3 regions of the Pseudomonas sp. GB2N2 genome follow, and region 3 is predicted to be linked to each of the others. Evidence: predicted binding sites of a transcription regulator. Region 3 holds the regulator's gene; each other region holds the start of a gene.
What was found. The regulator FliA, encoded in region 3, starts transcription of late flagellar genes. The targets are predictions, from matches to a motif close to CTAAAGTTTNNNNNNNNNNNGCCGNTAA.
Positions count from the first base shown of each region.

Region 1: the regulator FliA is predicted to act here: its motif matches at 3,500-3,527, upstream of ACYZT4_RS00440 (methyl-accepting chemotaxis protein).
Region 2: the regulator FliA is predicted to act here: its motif matches at 2,786-2,813, upstream of ACYZT4_RS02525 (methyl-accepting chemotaxis protein).

Region 1 is NZ_CM142701.1:85,599-91,596, reverse strand. Features, by position in the region: gene ACYZT4_RS00455 (glycerophosphodiester phosphodiesterase) at 1-854, shown strand, start outside; gene ACYZT4_RS00450 (PepSY domain-containing protein) at 957-1,265, shown strand; gene ACYZT4_RS00445 (PepSY domain-containing protein) at 1,422-1,727, shown strand; gene ACYZT4_RS00440 (methyl-accepting chemotaxis protein) at 1,752-3,377, opposite strand; gene ACYZT4_RS00435 (transporter) at 3,661-4,683, shown strand; gene ACYZT4_RS00430 (inorganic phosphate transporter) at 4,906-5,998, shown strand, end outside.
Region 2 is NZ_CM142701.1:564,756-570,753, reverse strand. Features, by position in the region: gene ACYZT4_RS02530 (LysR family transcriptional regulator) at 1-931, shown strand, start outside; gene ACYZT4_RS02525 (methyl-accepting chemotaxis protein) at 1,061-2,743, opposite strand; gene ACYZT4_RS02520 (Na+/H+ antiporter family protein) at 2,871-4,190, opposite strand; partial or broken gene ACYZT4_RS02515 (methyl-accepting chemotaxis protein) at 4,425-5,666, shown strand; gene ACYZT4_RS02510 (methyl-accepting chemotaxis protein) at 5,817-5,998, shown strand, end outside.
Region 3 is NZ_CM142701.1:2,857,384-2,863,381, forward strand. Features, by position in the region: gene ACYZT4_RS13240 (protein-glutamate methylesterase/protein-glutamine glutaminase) at 1-26, opposite strand, end outside; gene ACYZT4_RS13245 (chemotaxis protein CheA) at 78-2,333, opposite strand; gene ACYZT4_RS13250 (protein phosphatase CheZ) at 2,381-3,169, opposite strand; gene ACYZT4_RS13255 (chemotaxis response regulator CheY) at 3,192-3,563, opposite strand; gene fliA (RNA polymerase sigma factor FliA) at 3,731-4,471, opposite strand; gene fleN (flagellar synthesis regulator FleN) at 4,468-5,298, opposite strand; gene flhF (flagellar biosynthesis protein FlhF) at 5,415-5,998, opposite strand, start outside.

The DNA.
Region 1 (5,998 bases), 2.8 Mb from region 3:
TTCAACGCACCACCGACGTCGCCAGCAAATTCCCCGATCGCAAAGACAGCCCGGCCAACGCGTTCACCCTCGCCGAGTTGAAAACGCTGGATGCCGGCAGCTGGTTCAACACGGCGTTCCCTGAGCGTGCGCGTCCTGCCTATGCGGGGCTGAAAATCCTGACCCTCGACGAAATCATCGACATCGCCCAGGGCAACCCGCTGCACAAACCCGGCCTGTACATCGAAACCAAGGAGCCGAAGCAGTTTCCCGGCATCGAACGTGACCTCAAGGAGAAACTTCACGATCGCGGCTGGCTGAGTCCGGTGGGTTCGAAACTGGCGAAAAGCGAGCTGGCCGTCGGCCAGGGCAGAGGCAAAGTGGTGTTGCAAACGTTTGAGAAGAGCAGCCTCGAACTGCTGGAAAAAGAGATGCCGCAGGTGCCGAAGATCTTGTTGCTGTGGGTCGGCGAAGGCAGCATCGAGCCCAAGTCCAAAATGACGTTCGCCGAGTCCGGCGACAAGGACAAAGCGGCGTACTACGCCAGACAGGAACCGAAGGACAAGGCCGAATTTCAGCAATGGGTCGAGTACGCCAAGGCCCAGGGCGCGATCGGTACCGGCCCTTCCGCCGCGTTGACCAAGGGTGGCGACCAGAGCTACTCGGATCTGGTGAAACCGTGGATGAACCAGTTCACCCACGATCAGGGTTTGTTGGTGCACGTCTACACCGTCGATGATGCGGTGGACTACCAAAAGGTCATGGACGCTGGCGTCGACGGCATCTTCACCAACCGCGCCAGCGAATTGTTGAAGTTTTACAAACGCCCGGCGGCGGGCACCGTTGCGCAGTTGTTGCAGAACAACGGGTATTGATTCAACGCCGGTGTGCCGGCGATGCTGTCGGAATTAAGCCTGAATTAAGTTGCCACATTTAATCTGGCCCCACTTAAACGGCTCACCCAAGGAAAGAACCCCATGAAGACGTTGACTGCCCTGTTCACCGCTGCTGCCCTGACACTCTCCGCGGGCCTGGCCCAGGCCGCCGATGTTCCAGTCGATCAGATCCCGCAGCTGGTCAAGGACAAAAAGATCAAGTCACTGGAAGAGCTGAACCAGAGCGTTCTGAAATTGCACCCGGGCGCCACGATCACCGACAGCGACCTCGACCAACACCCCGGCCTCTACGAGTACGAAGTGGAACTCAAGGACGCCAAAGGCGTTGAATGGGACGTGGACCTGAACGCCGCCACCGGCGAAGTCCTGAAAAATAAACAGGACGACTGATGCACAAATCCAGCCGCACGATTTTCGGATCGTGCGGCTTTTTTGTGCCTGATCACTTGTAAGAGTTTGATTCATAGCGAGTAATTTTAAGGATGAGTTAAGTTGCCGCGACTAAGTTGCCCTCGCTAAACCTCACTTCATCAAGGAATGAACAGCATGAAAACACTGACTGCTTTTTTCGCCGCTTCCAGCCTGACCTTCATTGCCAGCATGGCCCAGGCGAGTGAAGACGATGTTCTGCTGCACCAGATTCCCCAACTGATAAAGGAAGGCAAGATCAAGCCGCTCGAAGAGTTGAACCTGATCGCGTTGAAGGCGCACCCAGGTTCAAGAATTGCCAAGACTCAACTGGAACATCGCCTCAACGGCTATATCTATGAAGTCGACTTGATCGACTCGAACAAAGTCGAGAAGAACGTGGACCTGTTAGCCGCCACCGGCGAAATCCTGAGCATCAAATAAGGCCACCAATGCACCCTCACGGCATCAGGCGCTGAGGCGGGCCGTCACTTCGTTCAACTGCCCCGATAACCCGTGCAGGTTGTGGCTGGCCGCTTCGGTGCGTTGCACGTTGTCGAGGTTGGTACTGGCGATGCTGGTGATCTCGGTGAGGTTGCGCGAGATGTCTTCGGCGACCGAGGTCTGCTCTTCGGCAGCGGTGGCGATCTGGCGGTTCATGTCGCGGATGGATTCCACGGCATGGGTGATGCGCTCCAGCATCGCGCCGGCTTCAGTGACTTGCTGCACGCTTTCTTCGCTGCGCGACTGTCCGCTTTCAATCGCTTGGGCAGCGTCCACCGCACCGGTTTGCACGGTCTGAATGATCTGGTTGATCTCGATGATCGACGCCGCCGTGCGCTGGGCCAGGCTGCGCACTTCATCGGCCACCACGGCAAAACCGCGCCCCGCTTCACCGGCACGCGCGGCTTCGATCGCCGCGTTGAGCGCCAGCAGGTTGGTCTGTTCGGCGATGCCGCGAATCACTTCCAGCACCTTGCCGATGCGGCCGCTGTCGGTTTCCAGTTGGCGAATGACCATCGCGGTGTTGGCGATTTCGCTGCGCATCCGGGTGATGGTGTGAATGGTGCCCTGCATGACTTTCTCGCCTTGCTGGGCGGACTGGTCGGCGTCGTCCGCCGCACGGGCGGCGTCGGCAGCGTGACGCGCGACTTCCTGCGCGGTGGCGGACATTTCATTCATCGCCGTGGCCACCTGATCGGTGCGGTTGAACTGTTCGTTAGTGCCACAGGCCATCAGGCTGGCAATCGCCTGCAGTTCACCGCTGGCGCTGTCCAGGTCCTTGGCGCTGATTTGCAAACGAGTGAAGGTGTCGGCGAGGAAATCGCGCAGCGTATTAGCCGCGGTCGCCAGTTTGCCCAACTCATCCTGGCGGGTGCTGGCCACACGTTCGGCAAACTTGCCTTGGCTGAGTTGCGCCACGTAGTCGATCAGTTTGCGGATCGGTTCCACCAGGTTGCGGTTGATCAGCCACAGGCTCAACAACCCGATCAGCAGACCGGATGCGAGCATCACGATGATCCCCAGCCACACCGTGCGATCGGCACTGGCGCTGATCACCTTCGACTGCTCGGCGCCCTGCTTGCGTAACTGGCTGACCAGTTCACTCATTTGATCGCTGGTCGCCCGGTCCACGCCCTTGACCGCGGTGTCGCCCGCAGTCGGGTCGGCACCGGCCGCCACGTAAGCATCTCGGCCCTTCTGGTACGCCGAGCCTAACTGGCGATGTTCGTCACGCAGGCGTTCGATGCGGGTCCTGAGTTCTGGCTCGATGCCTTTCTGCGCGGCCAATTCGCCGAGGATGCCCTGCACGTCGCGCTGACGGTCTTCGAATTGTTTCCAGTATTTATCCAGATCCGCCGGTTGCTTGCCACGCAGCAGTACGTTTTTCCATTCCTGAACCTGCACCTTGAATTGCAGATTGGCTTCATCGATCAATTGCGAAGTGTGCAGTGGGCCATCAATGAGATTCGCGTAGCTCTGAACGCCATTCGACAGAAAGTGAAAGCAAGCCAGCGCGATCAACAGCATCGCAAAAAGACTACCGCTCAGCAGGGCGAGAATTTGCGCTCTCAGGGACTTTTGCAAAAACATCGGGAAGTACTCATGACAGGAATGAGGCACGTCTTGGGCAAGGCGTGAAAGTGGTCCGGACATCCCTGTCAGCAGCATCGAACTCGTGCATTTGTAAGAGCCTGCGTTCTGGCTCCTACGGGAGATCGGCGTGTCAGGTCCGTTCTTGAGCGGTTCCGACCGCCGGTAGAAGGCACATGGCCAGCGCCACGAAGCCGTCACAAAACTGTCAAGATACCTTGCGATGATGCGGCTCAAGTGAACCTGTGAAACCCGCGACAGGCGCCTCCCCTTGCGAGCCCTCATGAACCACAGCATCGACATCAGCCATCGCGATCCGGACCTGTTCGGCCTGCTGTACGGTTTCAGTTTTCGCCCTGGCGAACGCGGCCGGGAAATCGATTCGGCCATGGCGCTGCGCTGCCTGCAACAGCCGGACGACAGCGACGAGTTTTTGTGGCTGCACCTCAACCTCGCCCACGCCGCGTGCGAGCGCTGGATGAAAAGTCATCTGGAATTGCCCGACGAGTTTTTCGAAGCCTTACATGAAGGGTCGCGTTCGACGCGCATCGAGCATGTGGATTCGGCGTTGCTGGCGGTGGTCAACGATGTGGTGTTCAACCTCAGCAGCATGGTCTCGTCGGATGTTTCGACGCTGTGGGTGTGCGCCCGCAGCCGGCTGATCATCAGCGCGCGCCTGCAACCGCTGCACTCGGTGGACAAGTTACGTTCGTCGGTAAAGGCCGGCGAACGCTTTCGCTCGCCATTGGAATTGCTCGTGCATTTGCTGCGTGATCAGGGTGAAGTGCTGACGCAGATCGTGCGCAAGACCAGCCAGAGCGTCGATCAGATCGAAGATGAATTGCTCTCCTCGCGTCTGTCGACCAACCGCGCAGAACTCGGCGCCAACCGTCGCGTACTGGTGCGCCTGCAACGGCTGCTGGCGCTGGAGCCGGGTTCGTTGTTGCGCCTGCTCAACCGTCCGCCGCAATGGCTGCAAAAGGAAGACGTGAAGGAACTGCGCAAATCCACCGAGGAGTTTGCGCTGATCATCAACGACCTCACGGCGCTGGGTGAGCGGATCAAGCTGTTGCAGGAAGAGATTGCCGCCAACCTCAATGAACAGAGCAACCGCACGCTGTTTACCCTGACGGTGGTGACGGTGCTCGCGTTGCCGATCAACATCATTGCCGGTTTTTTCGGGATGAACGTGGGCGGTGTGCCGCTCTCTCAGGACCCGGAGGGGTTCTGGATTCTGGTGGCATTGGTCGCGACGTTTACCGTGATTGCCGGGCGCTGGGCGTTCCGCAAGCGCCAGGATCTGTAGGAGCGAACTCGCTCGGGAAAAAAATCTGAGCGCGACGCAGGGCATCTGGCTGTACGCGTCATCGTTAACGACCTTCGCGAGCAAGCTCGCTCCTACAGGGGATCGCGTTGGATTCAGATCGACGGAACAGCAATCACCGCAAACACTGACCCAACGCAGCCTCTCTGTAACATTTAGCAACGACTATGACTGACACTCCTTCCCGCCACAGGATTGTCCGTCATGGCTACTCCTTCCTACACCGCCGCCCAGGCGCCCGCCAACAGCGCGAGGCCGCATTTCGACAAAAAACCCGGCCTGCTCACACTGGTGATTTTCTTCGGTGTTTTGGCCAGCGGTTTGCTGTTCACCGCCTACAGCCTGATGCACGACATGAAAGAACTCGGCACGGTGGTCACCACCTGGACGCCGTTTCTGTTGCTGGGCGTGGCGCTGCTGATCGCGCTGGGTTTCGAGTTCGTCAACGGTTTCCACGATACCGCCAACGCGGTGGCCACGGTGATTTACACCAATTCGATGCCGCCGAATTTCGCGGTGGCCTGGTCCGGGTTCTTCAACTTCCTCGGCGTGCTGCTCTCGAGCGGCGCGGTGGCGTTCGGCATCATCGCTTTGCTGCCGGTGGAGCTGATTCTGCAAGTCGGATCGTCCGCCGGTTTCGCCATGATTTTTGCCCTGCTGATTGCGGCGATCCTGTGGAACCTCGGCACCTGGTGGCTGGGTTTGCCGGCGTCGTCGTCGCACACGTTGATCGGTTCGATCATCGGCGTCGGCGTGGCCAATGCCCTGATGCACGGTCGCGATGGCACCAGCGGCGTGGACTGGGCGCAGGCGACCAAGATCGGTTATGCGCTGCTGCTCTCGCCGCTGGTCGGCTTTGGGTTTGCCGCGCTGTTGCTGCTGGCCTTGCGCGCCTTCGTCAAGAATCGCGCGTTGTACAAGGCACCGGAAGGCAACACGCCGCCACCGTGGTGGATTCGCGGCATGTTGATCGTGACCTGCACCGGCGTGTCGTTTGCCCACGGTTCCAACGATGGCCAGAAAGGCATGGGCCTGATCATGCTGATCCTGGTGGGCACTCTGCCGATGGCCTACGCGCTGAACCGCACGATGCCGGCGGATCAAGCCTTGCAGTTTGCCGCCGTGGCCGAAGTCACCCAGCAGGCGCTGGCAAAAAATTCGCCGCTGCCGGCGCCTGCCGATCCGCGTCCGGTGCTGTCGGAATATGTGCGCAGCAAGGAAGCCACGCCGCAACTGGTGCCGGCCCTCGCCGCGCTGGCTGGCAGCATCGGCAACGAAGTGAAGGGTTACGGCTCGC
Region 2 (5,998 bases), 2.3 Mb from region 3:
CGGCCTCAACGAACTCGGATTCAAGGCGCTTCGACTGTTTGTCGCGGTGCTCGACCACGGCAGTTTTTCCGAAGTCGCCCGCCGCGAAGGCCTCGCGCCCTCTTCAATTTCCCGGCAAATCCAGTTGATGGAACAGGCGTTGAATCAGCAATTGCTTTACCGCCACACGCGCGCGGTGACGCCCACTGAGGCCGGGCGCATGCTCGGCCACCATGCGCGATTGGTGCTGGTACAACTGGAGGAAGCCGAACAAGCCTTGCAGGAACAGCAAAGCGAACCCAGCGGACTGGTGCGGATCAACGCTCCGGTGGTGTTCGGGCAACGGCACCTGACACCTTGGCTCGGTCGGCTGTGCGAGCGTTATCCCAAACTGCAACTGGATATCCAGCAGACCGACAGCTACGTCGATCCGCTGCAGGAAGGCGCCGACCTGCTGTTTCGCATCGGCCCGCTGCACGACTCGAGCATGCAGGCGCGCATTCTGGCGCCCCATCGTTTTCAAGTCGCGGCGAGCCCGGCTTATCTGAAACGCCACGGCACACCGCAACGTCCCGAAGACCTCGCGAACCATCAATGCCTGGCCTACAAGGGCGTCACCGGTCTGCAACGCTGGTTTTTCCGTCAGGAGCAGCAGGACTGGACGCCCTACTCGGTAAGAGGACCGATCACCGGCAACCACGCCGACACCCTGACCCAGGCCGCCGAACAGGGTCTGGGCCTGGTGATGTTTCCGTCATGGCTGATTGGCGAAGCGGTGCGCAGCGGCACGCTGGTGCCGGTGCTGAGGGACTATCAAGTGTCCAACAGCCTCGAACCGCAGCAGATCGCTGTGCTCTGGCCCGGGAGCCGACGGTTATCGGTGAAGGTGCGAACGGTGATTGATTTCTTCGTCGAGTGTTTCGGCGCGGTGCCGTATTGGGATAGACCCTAATACCCGCCACACCACGATTCACTGTGGGAGCGGGCTTGCTCGCGAAAGCGGGGTGTCAGGCGACAGCTGTGTTACCTGAAACACCGCTTTCGCGAGCAAACCCGCTCCCACAGGTTCTGTACCTGAACCTTAAATGCGGAACTGGCCTACCAGGCTGCCCAACCGCTGACCGAGATCCGCCAGGCTGCGCGACGTCTGGGCGCCGAGTTGGGTTTCGTCGGCCACAGTGTCCACGGCCACCGCGATCTGATGCACGCTGCGGTTGATTTCTTCGGCCACGGCGGTCTGCTCTTCGGCGGCGCTGGCGATCTGTGCGTTCATCGAGTTGATGGTGCCGATCAGCTGCGCCATGGTGTCGAGGGACGCGCCTGCCTGGTTGGCCTGCGCAGAGGTGCCGTCGCCCGCCTCGCTGGAACGGCGCATCGCTTCCACCGCCGACTGCGTACCGGCCTGCAGACGGTCGATCATGCCCTGGATTTCCTGGGTGCTGATTTGCGTACGACTGGCCAGCGCCCGAACTTCGTCGGCCACCACCGCAAAGCCACGACCGGCCTCACCAGCCCGGGCGGCTTCAATCGCCGCGTTGAGCGCCAACAGGTTCGTCTGCTCGGCAATCGAACGGATCACCCCGAGCACGCTGACAATCGACGACACGTCCTTTTGCAGGCTGTCGAGTGACACGCCGCTGCTGCGAATATCGTCGACCAACGCATGAATCTTGACGATGCTACCGGCCACCACGCGCTTGGCGGCCTGGCCTTCTTCGTCGGTCTGCTGGGCAGCGACGGCGGCGTTTTGCGCACTCTTCGCCACTTCCTGAGCGGCGGCCGACATTTCGTTGATCGCCGTGGCGACCTGATCGGTCTCATGGCGCTGACGTTCCATGGCCTGATCCGAGCGATGAGCCTGATCGGACACCTGATTCACCAGGCCGGTCAGTTGCGAAGTCATTTCAGTAATCTGGCGCACCAGACCATGGATTTTGTCGACAAAGCGGTTGAACGAGCCCGCAAGCTGGCCGAGTTCGTCCTGGCTGGTGATGCTCAGGCGACGGGTCAGGTCGCCCTCGCCCGCCGCGATGTCATCAAGGTTGGCTTTCATCAGGTTCAGCGGACGCAAAATGGTGTTGGCCAGCAGCATGCCGGCAGCGGCGATCACCAGCAGCACCACGGCGGCGATGCCGACGATGCTCAGCAACACGCCCTCCATGCGGTCCTGGACCTTGGCTTCAACCACCGCCACCTGGGCTTCGATACCGTCGAGGTTGACCGAGGTACCGACCGCCATGTCCCACTTCGGCAGGTACTCGGTGTAGCCGAGTTTCGGCACCAGCACCTGGCTGTTGCCCGGCAATGGCGAGCTGTATTGCAGGTAGTGCGTGCCGTCCCTGGCGACTTTCACCAGGTCGCGGTTGACGTAGACACCGTTCGGATCACGGTTGTCCTTGAAGCTCTGGCCCACGCCTTCGGGGCTGTTGGCCTTGAACAGGCGCACAGTGTTGGAGTCGTAGCCGAAGAAGTAACCTTCCTTGCCGTAGCTGATGCTCGACAGCAATTTGATCACTTGCGCCCGCGCCGCATCATCGCCCGGAGCGGCAGCGTCGTAGAGCGGTTTGATCGCGGTCATGGCCACGGTCACGTAACTTTGCAGCGTGGCCTTGGCATCGCTGAGCAGGCGTTGGCGCGTCTCTTCGACCTCCTTGTGAGCCTGCTCCTGCAGAACGAACAACGTGGTCAAACTGATGATCAGCGCAAAGAGCAACACCGGGAGAACGGCAAGGGACAGGACTTTAGCCTTCAGGCTCAGGCGCATGACGGTTCACTCTTTCGATTTTATTTGGCGTGGTTAAAGGCTTTAACGGCACGCCAACGTAAAACTGTAGGAGTCCGGCTTGCCGGCGATGGCAACGTCACAGGCGCCATCACTGGGAAGGATGGGATCAGAGAACCATCGCGGCCACCCAGCCGAACGCCAGCAGCGGCAGGTTGTAGTGCAGGAAGGTCGGGACCACGGTGTCCCAGATATGGTGATGCTGGCCGTCGATGTTCAGGCCGGACGTCGGGCCGAGGGTCGAATCAGAGGCTGGCGAACCGGTGTCACCCAATGCCCCAGCCGTGCCGACAATGCAGACAATCGCCATCGGGCTGAACCCCAGTTGCACGCACAACGGCACAAAAATCGCCGCCAGAATAGGCACAGTGGAGAACGACGAACCGATGCCGATGGTCACCATCAACCCCACCAGCAACATCAGCAATGCGCCGATGGCCTGACTGTGATCGATCCACGCCGCCGCACTTTCAACCAGCGTTCGCACCTGGCCCGTAGCCTTCAGCACTTCGGCGAACCCTGAAGCGGCGATCATGATGAAGCCGATCATCGCCATCATCTTCATGCCTTCGGTAAACAAATCGTCGGTTTCACGCCACTTGACGATGCCCGACACCGAAAAGATCAGAAACCCGGCCAACGCGCCGATGATCATCGAATCCAGCAGCAACTGAATGATGAACGCTGCCGCAATCGCCAGGCCAGCAACGCCGAGGGTCATCGGGTTATAGGCAACGCTGACCTGTTCGACTTGTTCGATCTTCTCCAGGTCGTAGATACGCTTTTTGCGGTAGCTGAAAAACACCGCGACCAATAATCCGAAGACCATGCCCATCGCCGGAATCGCCATGGCGTGCATGACGTTGATCTGGCTGATGTCTACGCCGGCTTTGCTGACGTTGGCCAGCAAAATCTGGTTGAGGAAGATATTGCCGAAACCAACCGGGAACACCATGTACGGCGTGATCAGGCCAAACGTCATGACGCAGGCGATCAACCGGCGATCCAGTTGCAGCTTCGTCAGCACATATAAAAGCGGCGGCACCAGCAACGGAATGAAGGCGATATGTATCGGCAGGATATTCTGTGAAGCGATGGCCACCACCCACAGCAGACCGATCAGCAACCATTTGACCGAACCGCCACCACTGGCGTGCTGGCGGTCCACCATGGCCAGGGCTTTGTCCGCCAGCGCATGGGCCAGGCCGGACTTGGCGATCGCCACCGCGAAGGCGCCAAGCAAGGCGTAGGACAAGGCCACCGTAGCCCCACCGCCGAGGCCGCTATTAAAGGCTTGCAGCGTCGCGTCGATGCCCAGGCCACCGGTCAAACCGCCCACTAAGGCGCCAATAATCAGCGCAATCACAACGTGCACGCGGGACAGGCTGAGCAGCAGCATGACGCCGACCGCGGCAATTACAGCATTAATCATTGTTACCTCAAGGCAAGCGAAAAGAGTCCGGCCGGCAATCTGCGAAGAGATACCAGCGGATCAGGGAATGGGTTTTATTAGAGGGCGCGCACTTTGAATGAAGCAGCGACAAGCTGCAAGCCTCAAGCTGTAAGCGTTTTCGCGGTGGCTTGCAGCTTTCAGCTCAAGAACGCTTCTTTCGGGCCGTTATAGTGCAAAGTCTCAGATATAAATCGAATAAAGGACGTCTCCATGTCGCTCAGACAACTTTCCATCCAATGGAAAATCACCCTGCTGGCCGGGCTGTGCCTGGCGGGTGTCGTGACCTTGCTGGTAGGTCTTTCGCTGTATCGCATGGAGCACAGCTCCGCGCTGGTGAAAGCCTCGAGCATGGAGATGCTCAACGAAGCCGCCCAGGCGCGCATCGAATCCCAGGGCGAGAACCAGGCGCTGGTGATTCGCCAGCAGTTCATGGACGCCTATCAATATGGCCATGGCTTTTCGCGTCAGGTGCTGTTCCTGCGCGATCAGGCGGAAAAGCGCTTTCTCGACGCCTTCGACCTGCGTGAAGACCTGACGCGTCAGGTGAAATCAGCGCTGCAAGCCAACCCGGAATTGCTCGGCCTGTCGCTGGTGTTCGAACCCAATGCGCTGGATGGCAAGGACGAACTGTTCGCCGGCCAGGCGGAGCTGGGCAGTAACGACAAGGGCCGTTTCGCCCTGTACTGGTCGCAACCCACTCCCGGCAAAGTGACGTCGATGGCGCTGCCCGAAAGCGACATGGCCGACACCAGCGCCGGCCCCAGCGGCGAGGCTGCCAACGCCTGGTTCACTTGCCCGCGCACCTCGCTCAAGCCCTGCGTGATCGAACCCTACTTCTATGTGATCGACGGCCAGAACGTGCTGATGACCAGCATCGTGTTCCCGTTGATGCTCAATGGCAAAGTCATTGCGTCGCTCTCGGTGGATATCAACCTGAACAGCTTGCAGGCGATCAGCAAGGGCGCGAGCAAGAAGCTCTACGACGGCCAGACCAACGTCAGCATTATCAGCCCCGCCGGTTTGCTCGCTGGCTACAGCCCGGACGCCAGCAAACTCAGCAAGCGCCTGGATGCGGTGGACACCACCAGCGGCGCCGAGCTGATTCGCATGCTCGCCGCCAGCGGCAAAACCGCGAGCCTGCACAGCGAGCATCAGTTGAAAGTGCTGTCGCCGTTCCAGCCGATTCCCGGCGGCAAGTCGTGGGGCGTTTTGCTCGATGTGCCGGAGAAAGTCCTGGTCGGCCCGGCTGAAGCACTGAAAAAACAACTCGACGACAGCAACACCGCTGGCAGCCTGGTAGAACTCGGCCTCGGCGTGCTGGCCGCGCTGATCGGCCTGTTGCTGGTGTGGTTGATGGCACGCAGCGTGACCAAACCGATTCTCGGTGTGGCGCACATGCTCGAAGACATCGCCAGCGGTGAAGGGGATCTGACGCGCCGGCTGGCCTATGACAAACAGGACGAACTGGGTCAGTTGGCCGGCTGGTTCAACCGCTTCCTCGACAAGCTGCAACCGATCATTGCCGAAGTTAAACGCTCGGTGCAGGACGCCCGCAGTACAGCGGACCAGTCCTCCGCCATCGCCACCCAGACCAGCGCCGGCATGGAGCAGCAATACCGTCAGGTCGACCAGGTGGCGACCGCCTCCCACGAAATGAGCGCCACTGCCCAGGACGTCGCCCGCAGCGCAGCGCAAGCTGCACAGGCTGCCAGGGACGCGGATCAGGCAACGCGCCGGGGACTGACGTTGATCGACCAGACCACCACCAGCATCGACACCCTCGC
Region 3 (5,998 bases):
TCCACCACCAGGACTTTGACTACCATAAACACTCCGTTAGGCGGGAGCGAGGCTCAGTCGCCCCGCGCCCTCCAGAATCAAATACGCCGTGCGGCGTAACGCTTGAGCATGCTCGGCACATCGAGAATCAGCGCAATGCGGCCGTCACCGGTGATGGTGGCGCCCGACATGCCCGGGGTTCCCTGGAGCATTTTGCCCAATGGCTTGATGACCACTTCTTCCTGGCCCACCAGTTGATCGACGACGAAGCCGATCCGCTGGGTGCCCACCGAAAGGATCACCACATGGCCTTCGCGCTGCTCTTCGTGAGCAGCGGAGCTGACCAGCCAGCGCTTGAGGTAAAACAGTGGCAGCGCCTTGTCCCGCACGATCACCACTTCCTGACCGTCCACCACGTTGGTGCGCGACAGGTCGAGGTGGAAGATCTCGTTGACGTTCACCAGCGGGAACGCAAACGCCTGGTTGCCGAGCATGACCATCAGCGTCGGCATGATCGCCAGGGTCAACGGGACCTTGATGACGATCTTCGAGCCCTTGCCCTTGGTCGAGTAGATATTGATGGTGCCGTTGAGCTGGGCGATCTTGGTTTTCACCACGTCCATGCCCACGCCACGACCGGACACGTCGGAGATCTCGGTCTTGGTCGAGAAGCCCGGCGCGAAGATCAGGTTGAAGCAGTCGGACTCGCTGAGGCGGTCTGCCGCATCCTTGTCCATCAGGCCTTTCTTGACCGCGATACCGCGCAGAACATCGGCGTCCATGCCCTTGCCGTCATCGGAGATGGACAGCAGGATGTGGTCGCCTTCCTGTTCGGCGGACAGAATCACTTTGCCGCTGCGCGGCTTGCCCATCGCTTCGCGCTCGGCCGGCTCTTCGATACCGTGATCGACCGAGTTGCGCACCAAGTGGACCAACGGGTCGGCCAGGGCCTCGACGAGGTTTTTGTCGAGGTCGGTTTCTTCGCCGACCAGCTCCAGGTTGATCTCTTTCTTGAGCTGGCGAGCCAGGTCACGAACCAGGCGCGGGAAGCGCCCGAAGACTTTCTTGATGGGCTGCATCCGGGTCTTCATGACCGCGGTTTGCAGGTCGGCGGTGACCACGTCAAGGTTCGATACGGCTTTGGACATGGCCTCATCGGCGCTGTTGGCACCCAGGCGAACCAGACGGTTACGCACCAGTACCAACTCGCCGACCATGTTCATGATTTCGTCGAGTCGCGCGGTGTCGACCCTTACGGTAGTCTCGGCTTCGCTGGCCGGTTTTTCCCCCGGTGGCGCGGACGGTGCGCGGGCAGGTGCCGGTGCAGCAGCGGCAGCAGCGGCAGCAGGCTTGGGTGTTTCGGCTTTTGGCGCGGGTGCCTTGGCGACAGGTGCCGGGGCTTTGGCGACAGGCGTTGCCACCGAAGACGCGGCAGAACCGGTGCCGACTTCCGTGAACTTGCCTTTACCGTGCAATTCGTCGAGCAGCGATTCGAATTCGTGATCGGAGATCAGATCACCGCCCGCCGCTGCGGCGGTTGCAGCCGGGGTCGGGACCGAAGCAATCGCCGATTCCAGCGCATCGACGGCAAAGTTGCCCTTGCCGTGCAGTTGATCGAGCAGTGCCTCGAATTCGTCGTCGGTAATGTCGGAGCTATCGCCTGGCGCTTTTGGTGCAGCGGGCGCGGCGGGAGCAGGTGCAGCCGATGCGGCCACCGCATCTACGGCGAACTGGCCTTTGCCGTGCAATTGGTCGAGCAACGACTCGAACTCGGCATCGGTGATTTCATCGCTGGCTGCCGCATCGGCAGAAGTGACTGGAGCAGCCACTGGCGCCTCGGCCTGAGCCTTGACGGCGTTCAGCGAGTCCAGCAGTTGTTCAAATTCGTTATCGGTAATGTCGCCCGATTCGGCTTCGGCAGCCGGTTGTTCCAGCTCAGCCACAGGCGCGGCTTGATCGGCGGATTGCGGCTCGGCCAGACGGGCCAGCGCCGCGAGCAATTCAGGTGTAGCAGGCGTGATCGGGCTGCGTTCGCGGACTTCAGTGAACATGCTGTTCACCGCGTCCAGCGCTTCGAGAACCACGTCCATCAGTTCCGAGTCGACGCGACGCTCACCCTTGCGCAGGATGTCGAACACGTTCTCGGCGATGTGACAGCACTCCACCAGCTCGTTGAGCTGGAGGAAGCCGGCGCCCCCTTTTACAGTGTGAAAACCGCGAAAAATTGCATTGAGCAAATCCGCATCATCCGGTCGGCTTTCTAGCTCGACCAGCTGTTCGGACAGTTGCTCTAGAATCTCGCCGGCCTCAACCAGAAAATCCTGAAGGATTTCTTCATCGGCGCCGAAGCTCATTAAGGGGGTGCTCCTAACAGGTCTAAAAACCTAAAATACCTAAAATTCTAAAACCCTAGGCTGGATAGCAAATCGTCCACATCGTCCTGACCGGACACAACGTCTTCTCTTTTATCGGCATGAATCTGCGGACCTTCACCCTGAGAGAGATGTTTTTGCGGATCTTTTTCTGCAAGCATCGCGTCACGGTCATGTTCGATGCCCGCGAAGCGGTCCACCTGGCTGGCCATGAGTACGAGCTTGAGCAAGTTGCTTTCCACTTCGGTGACCAGTTGGGTCACACGCTTGATCACTTGACCGGTGAGGTCCTGATAATCCTGGGCGAGCAGGATGTCGTTGAGGTTGCTCGACACGGCGCGACCGTCTTCGCTGCTGCGCAGTAGAAAACCGTCGACTCGCCGGGCCAGTTCGCGGAACTCCTCAGCCCCGACTTCGCGACGCATGAACCGTCCCCAGTCGGTGCTCAATGCCTGGGCTTCATCACTCAGGCGGTTGACCAGCGGCGTGGCGTTTTCCACCAGGTCCATGGTGCGGTTGGCCGCGGCCTCAGTCAGCTTGACCACATACCCCAGACGCTCGGTGGCGTCGGTGATCTGGGACACTTCCTCGGCTTGCGGCATGTTCGGGTCAATCTGGAAATTGACGATCGCGCTATGCAACTCACGGGTGAGTTTGCCAACTTCCTGATACAGGCCGCGGTCACGGGTCTGGTTGAGCTCATGGATCAGTTGCACAGCGTCGCCGAACTTGCCTTTTTCGAGGCTCTCAACCAGTTCGACCGCGTGTTTTTTCAGGGTCGATTCAAAATCGCCCTGTGAAGATTCTTTGTGGTCCATAGCTCCCCCGTGGCGCAACTTCTCAACCGATGCGTTCGAAAATCTTCTCGATTTTGTCTTTCAACGCCTGGGCCGTGAAGGGTTTGACCACATAGCCGTTAACACCGGCCTGGGCCGCTTCGATGATCTGCTCGCGCTTGGCTTCAGCGGTGACCATCAGCACTGGCAAGTGCTTGAGCTTTTCATCGGCGCGCACGTGGCGCAGCAGGTCGATACCGGTCATGCCGGGCATGTTCCAGTCCGTTACCAGAAAGTCGATGCTGCCGCTGTTGAGCACCGGAATGGCAGTAGTGCCATCGTCGGCCTCGACCGTGTTGGTGAACCCAAGGTCACGCAACAGGTTTTTTATGATCCGCCGCATCGTTGAGAAGTCATCAACGATGAGGATTTTCATGTTCTTGTCCAATTCGACCTCCAAGCAGTCTTAAACGCGCCCAGCACCTGGACGCGCCATTTCAATCAATCCGGCAAAGCATTCGATGACTGTCTGGAGCACAACAGATCGAGACCGGCGCAGTTCAACACCACACCAGCCTCGTTCGCAGTGTCCCCACACTGCCTTCAGCGCGCTCGCCACTCCCCCAAACGCCCCCGCAAACGGGCCGCGCACTGGCTGTGTAACTGGCTGACCCGAGATTCGCTGACCCCCAGGACTTCACCGATTTCCTTGAGATTCAGCTCTTCGTCGTAGTACAGCGCCAACACCAGTCGCTCACGCTCCGGCAAATTGGCAATCGCGTCCGCCAGCGCCGCCTGGAAGCGTTCATCTTCCAGATCGCGTGACGGCTCGAGATGAGCACTTGCGCCATCCTCGTGCAGCCCTTCGTGTTCGCCGTCCTGCAACAGATCGTCGAAACTGAATAACCGGCTGCCCAGGGTGTCGTTCAAGATCCCGTAGTAATCGTCGAGACTCAATTGGAGTTCGGCCGCAACCTCGTGATCTTTAGCGTCACGACCGGTTTTTGCTTCAATCGAGCGAATAGCGTCGCTGACCATGCGGGTATTGCGGTGGACCGAACGTGGCGCCCAGTCCCCCTTGCGAACTTCATCGAGCATCGCGCCGCGGATTCGTATGCCCGCGTACGTCTCGAAACTCGCGCCTTTGCTGGCGTCATATTTGGTCGACACTTCAAGCAGGCCGATCATCCCGGCCTGGATCAGGTCTTCGACCTGGACACTGGCCGGCAGTCGCGCCAGCAAGTGATAGGCAATGCGTTTGACCAATGGCGCGTAACGCTCGATCAGCTCGTACTGCGCGTCACGTGCCGACTTCTTGTAGAGGTTGTAACCGCTGGATGTCATAGCACGGGCCCTGCCGTTTGTTGCACGAGGCGCTCGACGAAAAACTCCAGGTGCCCGCGCGGGTTGGCGGGCAGCGGCCAGGTATCGACCTTTTGTGCGATGGCCTTGAACGCCAGGGAGCACTTGGAACGCGGGAAAGCTTCATAGACTGCGCGCTGCTTTTGAACCGCCTTGCGCACGCTTTCGTCGTAAGGCACCGCGCCGACATATTGCAGGGCGACGTCCAGGAAGCGGTCCGTGACCTTAGTCAACTTGGCGAACAGGTTGCGGCCTTCCTGCGGGCTCTGGGCCATGTTGGCCAGGACGCGGAAGCGGTTCATGCCGTAGTCGCGGTTCAGCAGTTTGATCAGTGCGTAGGCGTCAGTGATCGAAGTCGGCTCGTCGCAGACCACCAGCAGGACTTCCTGCGCGGCGCGAACAAAACTGACTACCGAGTCACCGATACCTGCAGCGGTGTCGATCACCAGCACGTCGAGGTTGTCGCCGATATCGCTGAATGCCTGGATCAGACCGGCGTGCTGCGCCGGGCTCAAATGCACCATGCTCTGGGTGCCTGATGCGGCCGGGACGATGCGGATGCCGCCGGGGCCCTGCAACAGGACGTCGCGCAGCTCACAGCGGCCTTCGATCACGTCGGCCAGGGTACGTTTTGGTGTCAGTCCCAGCAGAACGTCAACGTTCGCCAGTCCCAGATCGGCGTCCAACAGCATGACGCGTCGGCCGAGCTCAGCCAGAGCCAGGGACAAGTTCACTGACACGTTAGTCTTGCCGACGCCACCTTTGCCGCCGGTCACCGCGATCACCTGTACGGGATGCATGCTGCCCATGTTATTTCTTTACCTTGTCTTGCATAGACGGAGGCCACATTACTGGCTGCGCGTTCTCAACCGGAACAATGCATGGCAGACCATCGATGTAGGTACAAAAACTTTTCATTGATACCTCAGCCGACCTGCTTGGTCGGGCTGTGGTAAATATCAGCGAACATGTCAGCCATGGCTTCTTCGCTGGGTTCTTCCTGCATTTGCACGCTGACGGCGCGACTGACCAACTGATGCCGACGCGGCAGATGCAAATCATCCGGAATCCGCGGTCCATCGGTCAGGTAAGCCACCGGCAACTCATGACTGATTGCCAGGCTCAACACTTCGCCCAGACTTGCCGTTTCATCCAGTTTAGTCAGGATGCAGCCAGCGAGCCCGCAGCGCTTGTAACTGTGATAAGCGGCCGTTAGAACCTGTTTCTGGCTGGTGGTTGCGAGAACCAGGTAATTTTTTGATTTGATGCCACGACCGGCCAGGCTTTCGAGCTGCATGCGCAGCGCCGGATCGCTGGCCTGCAGGCCCGCGGTATCGATCAGCACCACGCGTTTGCGCAGCAACGGCTCCAGCGCCTGGACCAGGGACTGGCCCGGATCGACGTGGGTCACCGACACGTTAAGGATTCGACCCAAAGTCTTGAGCTGTTCCTGGGCACCGATGCGGTAGCTGTCCATGCTCACCAGCGCGATGTTCTGCGCGCCGTACT